Regions from separate parts of the Actinomadura meridiana genome, predicted to be linked through region 2. Evidence: riboswitches for the same ligand, from Rfam matches in the RefSeq annotation. Region 2 holds a riboswitch; the other holds the start of a gene.
The links. A riboswitch is a leader RNA that binds a small molecule or an ion and turns the genes downstream of it on or off. The one in region 2 is predicted to bind ZMP and ZTP.
Positions count from the first base shown of each region.

Region 1 (5,915 bases), on a different contig from region 2:
CCGACCTCCACCGGCGCCGCCAAGGCCATCGGGCTGGTGCTGCCCGAGCTGAGGGGCAAGCTGGACGGCTACGCGCTGCGCGTCCCCGTCCCGACGGGCTCGGCCACCGACCTGACCGTCACGCTGTCCCGCGAGGTGACGGTGGAGGAGGTCAACGAGGCGTTCCGGACGGCCGCCGAGGGCGCGCTCAAGGGCTACCTCACCTACACCGACGACCCGATCGTCTCCAGCGACATCGTCACCGACCCGGCGTCCTGCGTCTTCGACTCCGGGCTGACCAAGGTCATCGGCGACCAGGTCAAGGTCGTCGGCTGGTACGACAACGAGTGGGGCTACTCCAACCGGCTCGTCGACCTCGTCAAGCTCGTCGGCGCGCGGCTCTGACCGCGTAACCATGACAGGGTCCCTCGCGCCGTGGCCGCCTACGACCGGCCACGGCGCGGTCGTGTACGGAAGGACACCGCATCCCGATGCGCACCATTGACGACCTCGACGTCGCCGGACGGCGCGTCCTCGTCCGCGCTGATCTGAACGTCCCGCTGGAGGCCGCCGAGGAGCCGGGGGGTGTGGGGGGTCGTCCCCCCACAGCGACGCGCCAGATCACTGACGACGGGCGGATCCGGGCGAGCCTGCCGACGATCGAGGCGCTGCGGGGCAGGGGCGCCAAGGTCGTCGTCTGCGCCCACCTCGGCCGTCCCAAGGGCGAGGTCAAACCCGAGTTCTCGCTGGCCCCGGTCGCCGCCCGGCTCGGCGAACTGCTCGGGACGCCGGTCGAGTTCGCGGCCGACGTCGTCGGCGACTCCGCCCAGGCGGTCGCGGCCTCGCTCCCGGACGGCGGCGTCGCGCTGCTGGAGAACCTGCGGTTCGAGCCGGGCGAGACCAGCAAGGACGACGCCGAGCGCGGCGCGTTCGCCGACCGGCTCGCCGCCCTCGCCGAGATCTACGTCGGCGACGGGTTCGGCGCCGTGCACCGCAAGCACGCCTCCGTCTACGACGTGCCGAGGCGGCTCCCGCACGCGGCGGGCGGCCTGATCGTCGCCGAGGTCGAGGTGCTGCGCAAGCTCACCGAGGACGTCGAGCGTCCCTACGCGGTCGTGCTCGGCGGGTCCAAGGTGTCCGACAAGCTCGGTGTGATCGACAACCTGCTCGGCAAGGCCGACCGCATCCTGATCGGCGGCGGGATGGCGTACACGTTCCTGAGGGCGAAGGGCCACGAGGTCGGCACGAGCCTCCTTGAGGAAGATCAGCTCGACACCGTCCGCGACTATCTGCGGCGGGGCGAGGAGACGGGCGTGGAGTTCGTGCTGCCGGTCGACGTCGTCGCCGCCGCGGCGTTCGCGGCCGACGCCGACCACGGCGTGGTGGCCGCCGACGCCATCCCCGCCGACCGGATGGGCCTGGACATCGGGCCCGAGTCCGGCAAGCTGTTCGCGGCGCGGCTCGCCGACGCCAACACCGTGTTCTGGAACGGCCCGATGGGCGTGTTCGAGATGGAGCCCTACGCGAGCGGCACCCGCGCCGTCGCGCAGGGGCTCATCGACTCCGGCGCGTTCACGGTGGTCGGCGGCGGCGACTCCGCCGCGGCCGTCCGGCGGCTCGGCTTCGACGAGGCCGCCTTCTCCCACATCTCGACCGGCGGCGGCGCCAGCCTCGAATACCTCGAAGGCAGGACGCTGCCCGGCCTGCAGGCCTTGGAGGACTGACCGATGGCTCCCGCGACTCCCGCCCGCAAGCCGCTGATGGCGGGCAACTGGAAGATGAACAACAACCACCTTGAGGCGATCGCGCTCGTCCAGAAGATGGCGTTCGCGCTCAAGGAGGCCGACTTCGAGGCCGTGGACGTCGCCGTGATCCCGCCGTTCACCGCGATCCGGTCCGTGCAGACGCTCATCGACGCCGACAAGTACGCCATCCAGTACGGCGCGCAGGACGTCTCGCCGCACGCCTCGGGCGCCTACACCGGCGACATCTCCGCCGCGATGCTCGCCAAGCTGCGCTGCTCCTACGCCGTCGTCGGGCACTCCGAACGCCGCCAGTACCACCGCGAGGACGACGCGCTCGTCAACGCCAAGGCCAAGGCCGCGCTCGCCGCCGACATCACCCCGATCCTGTGCGTCGGCGAGGGCCTGGACGTCCGCAAGGCGGGCGGGCAGGTCGCGCACGTGCTGGCGCAGGTGGACGGCGCGCTGGAGAAGATCCCGGCCGACCAGGTGCGGCGCACCGTGATCGCCTACGAGCCGGTGTGGGCGATCGGCACCGGCGAGGTCGCCACCCCGCAGGACGCGCAGGAGGTCTGCGCCGCGATCAGAACGCGGCTCGCCGAGCTGTACGACGGCGGAGTGGCCGACGAGGTGCGTATCCTGTACGGCGGTTCGGTGAAGGGCGGCAACGTCGCCAAGCTCATGGCGCAGGCCGACGTGGACGGCGCCTTGGTCGGTGGTGCCAGCCTGGACCCGGGAGAGTTCGTCAAAATCTGCCGGTATCGGGATCTTCCAGTCTGATCAAAACTGATCAATTCCGCGTGAACTGGGGGTTCATGCCGAACCAGCGGCTGGTTCGTCGTACCCTTCGTAGCTGACGGGTAAACCGCCCGGGCCGGTCCACCGTCCCACTACAGACCGTCCTGACCTAGAGACAAGGCGCTGAAGAATCGTGATCATCGCATCGTCCATCGTGCTCATCGTCACGAGCCTGTTGATGGTCGTCCTCGTCCTCATGCACAAGGGCAAGGGCGGCGGGCTGTCCGACATGTTCGGCGGCGGCGTCTCGTCGTCCCTGGGCGGGTCGTCGGTGGTGGAGCGCAACCTCGACCGGCTGACGATCGCCGTCGGCGTCATGTGGTTCGCCTCGATCGTCGCCCTCGGCCTGCTGTTCAAGGGCAACGCCTGAGTCACCCGTTCCGATTGACCATTAGCGAGCGCCGCACCGCCCCTAGCTGGAGGTACGGGCGGTGGCGATAGACCAAGCGAGGAGTACTCCGTGGGTAGTGGCAACGCGATTCGGGGCAGCCGTGTCGGGGCCGGTCCGATGGGAGAGGCGGAACGCGGCGACGCCGCCCCCCGCGTGTGGGTGACCTTCTACTGCGCGAACCGGCATGAGACCCGTCCGAGTTTCGCGACGGACGTCGCGGTCCCCGAGACCTGGGACTGCCCGCGCTGCGGGTTCCCCGCCGGGCAGGATTCGGAGAATCCCCCGGCACCGCCGAAGACCGAGCCGTACAAGACGCACCTGGCATACGTGAAGGAGCGGCGCAGCGACGAGGACGGCGAGGCCATCCTCGAAGAGGCGCTGGCCAAGCTCCGCAAGAAGCGCGCCGCAGTCAAGAAGGCACTGGAGGCCGCAGGCCGCTGAGGCCCAAGCCCCACCGCACGTCACATGGTCCGCGCCCCACGAGGGGTCGCGGACCATGCGCCTTTCCGGGCGGATCGGACGCGATGCCTTCGCGGCGCCGGGTGGGTCGGTAGGATGGCGGGTACGCGACTGGCGCAGTCAAGGTGGAGTCGACCACCGGGGAGCGAAGCAGTCCGCACACCGCGCGCCTGGGTGTCGGGCCCTTTCCGCCGGGGCCGACCGTCGTCCCGGCGCCGCGACCGCGGAGGCTCACATGCACGAACCGGCCGTTCCCCATCTCCACGCCGAAGACCCCGAGATCGCCGGAATGGTGGAGGCCGAGGCCCGCCGCCAGTACGAGAAGCTGCGGCTGATCGCCTCGGAGAACTACGTGTCGCCCGCCGTCCTGGAGGCCGCGGGCAGCGTCCTGACCAACAAGTACTCCGAGGGGTACGAGGGCAGGCGCTACTACGAGGGCCAGCAGGTCATCGACCCGCTGGAGGCGCTGGCGGTCAGGCGGGCGCAGGAGCTGTTCGGCGCCGAGCACGCCAACGTCCAGCCGTACTCGGGGTCGCCCGCGAACCTCGCCGTGTACCTGGCGTTCCTGGAGCCCGGTGACCCCGTGATGGGCCTGTCGCTGCCGATGGGCGGGCACCTCACGCACGGCTGGTCGGTGTCGGCGACCGGGAAGTGGTTCCGTCCCGTCCGGTACGACGTGCGCGCCGACACCGGACGGGTCGACATGGACCAGGTCCGCGACCTGGCGCTGAAGGAGCGACCGAAGGTCATCTGGTGCGGCGGCACCGCGATCCCCCGGACGATCGACTTCCCGGCGTTCGCCGAGATCGCCCGGGAGACCGGCGCGGTGCTGGCCGCCGACATCGCCCACATCGCGGGCCTGATCGCGGGCGGCGCGCACCCGTCGCCCGTCGGCCACGCCGACGTGATCACCACGACGACGCACAAGACGCTGCGCGGCCCGCGCGGCGCGATGATCATGTCGACGGCCGAGCACGCGAAGGCGGTCGACAAGGCCGTGTTCCCGGGCCTCCAGGGCGGCCCGCACAACCAGACGACCGCCGCGATCGCCGTCGCGCTGCGGGAGGCGGCCCAGCCCGGCTTCGCCGCGTACGCGCGGCAGGTCGTCGCGAACGCCGTGGTCCTCGCCGCCGCGCTGCGCGACCGGGGCTACGACCTGGTGTCCGGCGGCACCGACAACCACCTCATCCTGATCGACCTGACGAAAAAGGGCATCGGCGGCAAGCCCGCCGCGCAGGCCCTCGACCGCGCCGGGATCGAGTTGAACTACAACGCCGTCCCGTTCGACACGCGCAAGCCGTTCGACCCGTCCGGGCTGCGCGTCGGCACCGCCGCGATCACCACCCGGGGCCTCGGTGAGGAGCTGATGCCGCAGGTCGCGGCGTGGATGGACGAGGTCGTGCAGGCCGCGGCCAAGGGCGACGAGAGCGTCGTCGAACGGGTCGCCGCGCAGATCAGGGAGCTGCTCGCGTCCTACCCGATGCCGGGCTGGACGGCCACGCCGTAGCGGTCAGGCGCCGCGCAGGATCGTGATCATGCGCCAGGCGGCGGGGTCGGTGAGCGCCACGGCGGCCTCACCGGCCCCGAAGTCGCCGTACCGGGCGACGGTCTCCAGGCCGCCCGCCAGCCGGATCGCGGCGTCGAGTTCGGTCGCCGTCCAGAACCGGTACGGGACGACGTCGCGCAGCACCCGCGTGGCCCCGTCGGCGGTGATCGTCATCGTGACGTGGTCGTCGGCGACCTGCGTGACGGGGTCGAGCCGGTCGCCGCTCTCGCCCCACCGGACCGTGGCGTGGACGCCGTCGCGCTCGACCGTCCAGCCGGTGCCGACGCTGGGTTCGTCGGTGAGACGGTCGCGCGGATGCGCCATCTCCACGACGTAGAGGCCGCCGGGCGACAGGTGCGCGGCGGCGCAACGCAGGTGCGCGACGAACGCGTCCAGTGTCAGGAGGTGGGACGTGGAGTCGAGCATGGTCACGACGAGGTCGAAACGGCGGTCGAGGTCGAACCGGGTCATGTCGTCCTGGACGACCGTCACGTCGACGCCGCCGCGCTCCGCCTCCTTGACCGCGTACGCGCACATCGCCGGGTTCAGGTCGAGCGCGGTCGCCGCGACGCCACGGCGGGCGAACTCGCGTGCGTGCTCGGCGGGCCCGGCGGCCAGTTCCAGCATCGACGCGGGCTTGACCTGGTGTTCCGCGCACCAGGCGAGCAGGACGTCCACGTCGGCGGACACGTCGCGGAACGAGCACGCCAGTTCGTACGCCCACGGGTCGTCGTAGATGCCGCTCACTCCGCCCATCCTGCCAGGGTCATGTCGGTGTCACGCCGCCGACAGGTCAGCGTGCGCCCGGGGTTTCACATTCCGGACCGGGTCTTGAGCCGCCCCGTCCGACCGCCTAGCGTGCGGTAAGTGATCGACCCCGTGAGCGGTGAGCACGTCAATGACCGACCTCCGCCCGGTCCGTCCACGACCCGGCTCCCGCTGCTGCTCCCCGGCACCCTGAGCGACGAGCAGCGAACCGTCTACGAGGCGGTGACGGGCG
Region 1 is NZ_BAABAS010000004.1:696,430-702,344, reverse strand. Features, by position in the region: gene gap (type I glyceraldehyde-3-phosphate dehydrogenase) at 1-384, shown strand, start outside; gene ABD808_RS07345 (phosphoglycerate kinase) at 471-1,703, shown strand; gene tpiA (triose-phosphate isomerase) at 1,707-2,501, shown strand; gene secG (preprotein translocase subunit SecG) at 2,653-2,889, shown strand; gene ABD808_RS07330 (RNA polymerase-binding protein RbpA) at 2,980-3,351, shown strand; ZMP/ZTP riboswitch at 3,467-3,552, shown strand; gene ABD808_RS07325 (serine hydroxymethyltransferase) at 3,605-4,876, shown strand; gene ABD808_RS07320 (class I SAM-dependent methyltransferase) at 4,880-5,671, opposite strand; gene ABD808_RS07315 (carboxymuconolactone decarboxylase family protein) at 5,783-5,915, shown strand, end outside.
Region 1: it holds a riboswitch for ZMP and ZTP, as region 2 does, so the genes downstream of both, ABD808_RS07325 (serine hydroxymethyltransferase) here and ABD808_RS23710 (bifunctional methylenetetrahydrofolate dehydrogenase/methenyltetrahydrofolate cyclohydrolase) in region 2, are expected to answer to the same signal.

Region 2 (5,915 bases):
CGAGCTCGACGACCGGGCCCGCTACTTTGATCTTGGGCATGCTGGTGCTGTCCCTTTCCTACACCTGGCGAGCTGAAAGACACCTTGTAAGGCTCAACTGGCTAGGCTAGCCGAGGGCCCCGTGAGGTCTAGACCTGCCCTGGGCCGGGCGGGTCACCGTCCCGGCGGCCGGTGACCAGCAGCCGCGTACCGCGCGCCACCAGCGCCAACAGGATCAGCACGCCGAAGGCGCCCGCGAGGGCGAGGCCCGGTTTGTTCATCGGCGGGACGCTCAGCGAGACGAACGCGACCATCTCGCCGAGGATCACGAGCGTCCAGCAGTCGATGGAGCGGCTGCGGACGGCGAGCGGCCCGAGCTGCGATTCCGGCAGCAGGAGCCGGGCGAGCGCGCCGAGCAGCAGCGCGGCGGCCATCAGGCCCGAGCCCTTGCGGAAGTAGTTGAAGGCGCACAGCGTGAGCCCGGCGCCGACGCCGCTGAGCACGAGCAGGTACGGAAGCTGCGCCAGCCAGTGCGGCGCGGCGGCCCTGCGGCGCGGCGCCCTGCGCCTGCGCCGACGCACCTGGGTGCTCATGGCCCTCACGGTATCCGGAATCCGTTCCGGGCACGACATCGTCCCACCGTGGGACGGACGGGACACCAGTGATGCCGGAGAGGCCGGAATCCCCTGCGGCATCGGACCTACTCGCCAGTAGGAGGGTGTGACGGGTAGGCGCCCGGGTAACCCGGCAGACAGGGGTCGCTAACTAGCTGGGAGGACTGCCGTGGAGGGGCCGTTCATGCGGATCGAGGACAGCGGGCTGGTGATGCCGCTGCGCCCCGACGTTACGACGGTCGGGAGAGGGAGAGGAGTCGATGTCCGCCTCGACGACACGAGTGTGTCCCGTCTGCACGCGGAGATCGTCCGGCGCGGACCGTACATCTACGTCGTGGACATGGGCCTGTCCCGCAACGGGACCCGTGTCAACGGACGCCCGATCGCCCGCCGAGTCCTGGAGGACGGTGACGTCGTGAGCTTCGGCACGGCGCGCTGCCGGATGGGGGGAATCCCCCGTGAGGAGGTCGACCCGGACGTCGAACTGCGGCGTGCCGTCGCGCCCGAGCTCACCCGACGCGAGGTCGACGTGCTGACCTCGCTCTGCCGTCCCGCCCTGTCCGACGAGGCGTTCGTGGCCCCGGCCACGGCGCGCGACATCGCCGGGGAACTGGTGGTGACGGAGGCGGCCGTCAAGCAGCATCTGCTGCGCCTCTACCAGAAGTTCCGGATCCCCGAGGGCGCCAACCGGCGTACGCGGCTCGCCAACGAGGTCATCGCCATGGGCCTCGTCCGGCCGCTGCCGCCGGTGCACGTCCCGCAGGGCCGCCCGCCCATGGACGGACGGGTGCCCGGGGTCCGGCCCGAGGCCCGAAGGGCGGGTGCGGCCCACGGCCACGTCGGCGCGCCCACCCGTGCCCCGAGCGCGGCGGGGCGAAGGGCCAGCTGAAAGCCCGCGATCGCCCTCCGGGCAGCGCGTGAGCGTGAGGGCGATCGCAGAACCGGTCCGGACGGGGCCGCGCAAGTGACGGCGCGGTCTCCGTCCGGCGGGAGTGTCGGTGAAGGCCGCCACCTGGGTGCTGGTGGCGGCCTTCGCTGTGCCGGACTCAGACGCCGTGCCGGACTCAGACGCCGTGCCGGACTCAGACGCCGTGCCCGGCGTCAGGCCTGTTCGGCGGCTTCCACGACGTTGGCGAGGAGCATCGCGCGGGTCATCGGGCCGACGCCGCCCGGGTTCGGCGCGACCCAGCCCGCGACGTCGCGGACGTCGTCGGCGACGTCACCGGCGAGCTTGCCGTCCACGCGGGAGACGCCGACGTCCAGGACGGCGGCGCCCGGCTTCACCATGTCGGCGGTGATCAGCCCGGGGACCCCGGCGGCGGCCACGACGATGTCGGCGTTGCGGGTGTGCGCGGCCAGGTCGCGGGTCGCGGTGTGGCAGAGGGTGACGGTCGCGTTCTCGGTGCGGCGGGTCAGCAGCAGGCCGAGGGAACGGCCGACGGTGATGCCACGGCCGACGACTGTGACGTCGGCGCCCTCGATCGGGACGTCGAAGCGGCGCAGCAGCTCGATGATGCCCTTCGGCGTGCAGGGCAGCGGGCCCGGCTGCATGAGGACGAGCCGTCCGAGGTTGGTGGGCTGGAGGCCGTCCACGTCCTTGGCCGGGTCGATGAGCTCAAGCACGCGCTGCTCGTCCAGGCCCTTCGGCAGCGGCAGCTGGACGAGGTACCCCGTACACGCGGGGTCGGCGTTCAGTTCGGCGACGGCGCGTTCGACGTCGTCCTGCGACGCGGTGGCGGGCAGGTCGCGGCGGATGCTCTCGATGCCGACCTCGGCGCAGTCGCGGTGCTTCATGTTGACGTAGGAGTGGCTGCCGGGGTCGTCGCCGACGAGGACGGTGCCGAGCCCGACCGACACGCCACGGTCGCGCAGCGCCTCGACACGGCCCTTGAGGTTCGAGCGGATCTCGGCGGCGGTGGCCTTGCCGTCCAGAATCTGTGCGGTCATGCGTTCCTCCACGGGGCTGCCGGTCCCGTCCACCCAGGCGCGCGGTGTACGGACTGTCGTTCGCTCCCCGGTGGTGATCCACCTTGACCGCGCCAGTCGCGTGACACCCCATGCTACTGACCGGGCGGGCGGTCAGTCCTCGGAGCGGCCCCGCCAGGTGAGGATCCGGTCCGTGCCGTGCCAGCCGACCTGCGCGGCCAGCATCGCCGCGAGGACGGCCGCGACGAGCCCGATGAGCTGCCGGGACTCCATCAGCAGCGCGTCCGTCCGGTACACCGCGACCAGCATGAGCGACAGGAACTCGTTCACCGCGCCTCCACAGGGGGTCACCCGCGCCAGGTCACCAGGGGGGCGCGGCCAGGCAGAGGCTACCCGTCGAGGAAGGTGAACCGTCCCACCGCGCCCCGGTCACTCACCCCGCCCCACACAAACCCTGACCACTGCGATCGCGTCCGAAGGCAGGTTCGAGCCAGCGAGAACCTGATCGCGAAGCGAGCCGCTAGGCGAGTCGAGAGCGATGCAGCGATCGCACGAGTTTTTCGACGATGGAGGCCCCCCGGGCCGAAGGAGGAGAAAAGCTCAATGAAAAAAGTGCCTTACGCCGGTGAAGTAGAGGGTGATTCCGGCCTTGGCGGCGGCCTCGATCACCTTGTCGTCGTTGACGGAACCGCCGGGTTCGACGATGGCGCGGACGCCCGCCTCGGTCAGCACCTCAAGGCCGTCCGGGAACGGGAAGAAGGCGTCGGACGCGCCGACCGAGGCCGCCGCCCGCTCCGCTCCGGCCCGCGCGACGGCGAGCTTGGCGGAGTCGACCCGGTTGACCTGGCCCATCCCGACGCCGACGGTCGCGCCGCCGGAGGCGAGCAGGATCGCGTTGGACTTCACCGACCGGATCGCCTTCCACGCGAACGCCAGGTCGGCGAGGGTGGCCTCGTCGGCCGGCTCGCCGGTCTTGAGCTCCCAGCCGGACGGGTCGTCGCCCGGCTCGTCCACCCGGTCGACGCCCTGGAGGAGCAGGCCGCCGTCGATGCGGCGGTACTCGGTGGCGCCCGCCGGGACGTCGGGGCAGACGAGCAGGCGGATGTTCTTGAACCGGTCCTTCAGGACGGTGACGGCCTCGTCGTCGAACGCCGGGGCGATGACGACCTCGGCGAAGCTCTCGGTGACCTGCCGGGCCATCGCGGCGGTGACGGGACGGTTCGCCGCGATGACGCCGCCGTACGCCGACACCGGGTCACAGGCGTGCGCCCGACGGTGCGCGTCGGCGATGTCGGCGCCGACCGCGATGCCGCACGGGTTGGCGTGCTTGATGATCGCGACGCAGGGCTCGGCGAAGTCGTGGGCGGCGCGGCGGGCGGCGTCGGTGTCCACGTAGTTGTTGTAGGACATCTCCTTGCCGTACAGCTGCTCGGCCCCCGCCAGCCCGGACTCGCCCGGGACGCGGTACAGGGCGGCGCGCTGGTGCGGGTTCTCGCCGTACCGCAGCGGGTTCGCGCGCTCCCAGGTGGCGCCGAGGAAGTCGGGCCAGTTCGTGTCGGCGGCGGTCTCGTCGGGGGCGTAGGCGCTCGCGAACCACGACGCGACGGCCACGTCGTAGGACGCGGTGTGCGCGTACGCCCGCGCGGCGAGACGGCGGCGCTCCTCGATCGTGAAACCGCCCGCGCGCACGGCGTCGAGAACGGCCCCGTACGCGGCCGGGTCGACGACGACGGACACGCTCGCGTGGTTCTTCGCGGCGGCGCGGACCATCGCCGGGCCGCCGATGTCGATCTGCTCGACGCACTCGTCCGGCGTGGCGCCCGACGCGACGGTCTCGGTGAACGGGTACAGGTTCGCGATCAGCAGGTCGAACGGCTCGACCGCGAGGTCGTCGAGCTGCTGGAGGTGGTCCGGCTTGCGGCGGTCGGCGAGCAGGCCCGCGTGCACCTTCGGGTGCAGGGTCTTGACCCGGCCGTCCAGGCACTCGGGGAACCCGGTGAGCTTCTCGACCCGCATCACCGGCACCCCGGCGGACGCGATCCGCCCGGCCGTGGACCCGGTCGAGACGATCTCGACGCCCGCCTCGTGCAGGCCACGGGCCAGCTCCTCCAGCCCGGTCTTGTCGTACACGCTGATCAGCGCGCGCTTAATCGCCACCCGACTCACCCGCGGGGCTCCCCTCTCGATCGGACGTTCCACACGTTCTGCACTTCAACGAGACGCGCCTGCCGCGCGCCGTCCAGCCGTCGCGGGCGAGCCGTCCGACGACGTCGACCAGGAGCCGCCGCTCCACCTGCTTGATCCGCTCGTGCAGGGCGTCCTCGTCGTCGTGCCAGTGCACGGGGACGGTCTCCTGCGCGATCACGGGCCCGGTGTCGACCCCCTCGTCGACGAAGTGAACCGTACAGCCCGTCACCTTCACCCCGTACGCCAGGGCTTCCCGGACGGCGTGCGCTCCGGGGAACGACGGCAGCAGCGCGGGATGGGTGTTGACCGTCCGGCCGCCGAACCGGGCCAGGAAGCGCGGGCCGAGGATCTTCATGAACCCGGCGGACACCACCAGGTCGGGTTCGTGGGCCGCCACGGCGTCGGTCAGCGCGGCGTCCCAGTCGTCGCGGGACGGGAAATCCGGGATGCGGACGGTGAACGCGGGCAGACCGGACCGTTCGGCGCGTGCGATTCCGCCGGTATCGTGGCGGTCCGCCCCCACGGCGACGACTTCGGCACCGTAGGCTGGATCCGCGCAGGCGTCGAGCAGCGCTTGTAGGTTGGTCCCCGCGCCGGAGACGAGGACGACGAGCCGGGCGGACACCGTGACTCCCTGGTGGACGACGGGATCGGCCGTTCAGGCCGACCAGCAGCCTATCGGGCCGCTCCGACGCCATCGCGAACGGACGGGGTCACGTCCAACCGCACCATGCCCACGCACCATGTCCACGTACCGTGCCCACGCACCAGGCCCAGGAGGAACCGAACGTGAGCGAGCAGCCGTCCGCGGGCACAGGCCCTCCTGGGGGGAGTGGGGGGTCGGCCCCCCACAAGGAAACGGACCGGCGCAAGGGAACCGGTCGGCGGGCCCTGTGGCTCGGCGCCATCGCGCTGCTGACCGCGTTCTTCTTCTACCCGCTCGGCCTCGTGCTGGGCGTCGCGGCGCTCGTCGTCGGCGTCCGCGCCCACCGGACGGCGCGGCGCGCACAGGGTTCGGAGCCCGGCGCCGTCCCCGGCATCGTGCTCGGCGCGGTCGGCCTGGCGTTCTCGCTGCTGTTCGTCTCGGTCACGGCGTACCTGTGGACGGAGCTGAACGGCTACCAGAAGTGCGTCGCCGGGTCCAACACGACCGCCGACGAGAAGGCCTGCAAGAGCGAGTACTACCCCCGGATCGAGGACAAGCTCGGC
Region 2 is NZ_BAABAS010000016.1:61,401-67,315, reverse strand. Features, by position in the region: gene ABD808_RS23725 (NADP-dependent isocitrate dehydrogenase) at 1-40, opposite strand, end outside; gene ABD808_RS23720 (DUF3017 domain-containing protein) at 129-572, opposite strand; gene ABD808_RS23715 (FHA domain-containing protein) at 763-1,482, shown strand; gene ABD808_RS23710 (bifunctional methylenetetrahydrofolate dehydrogenase/methenyltetrahydrofolate cyclohydrolase) at 1,695-2,540, opposite strand; ZMP/ZTP riboswitch at 2,565-2,650, opposite strand; gene ABD808_RS23705 (hypothetical protein) at 2,673-2,849, opposite strand; gene purH (bifunctional phosphoribosylaminoimidazolecarboxamide formyltransferase/IMP cyclohydrolase) at 3,120-4,685, opposite strand; gene purN (phosphoribosylglycinamide formyltransferase) at 4,666-5,331, opposite strand; gene ABD808_RS23690 (hypothetical protein) at 5,496-5,915, shown strand, end outside.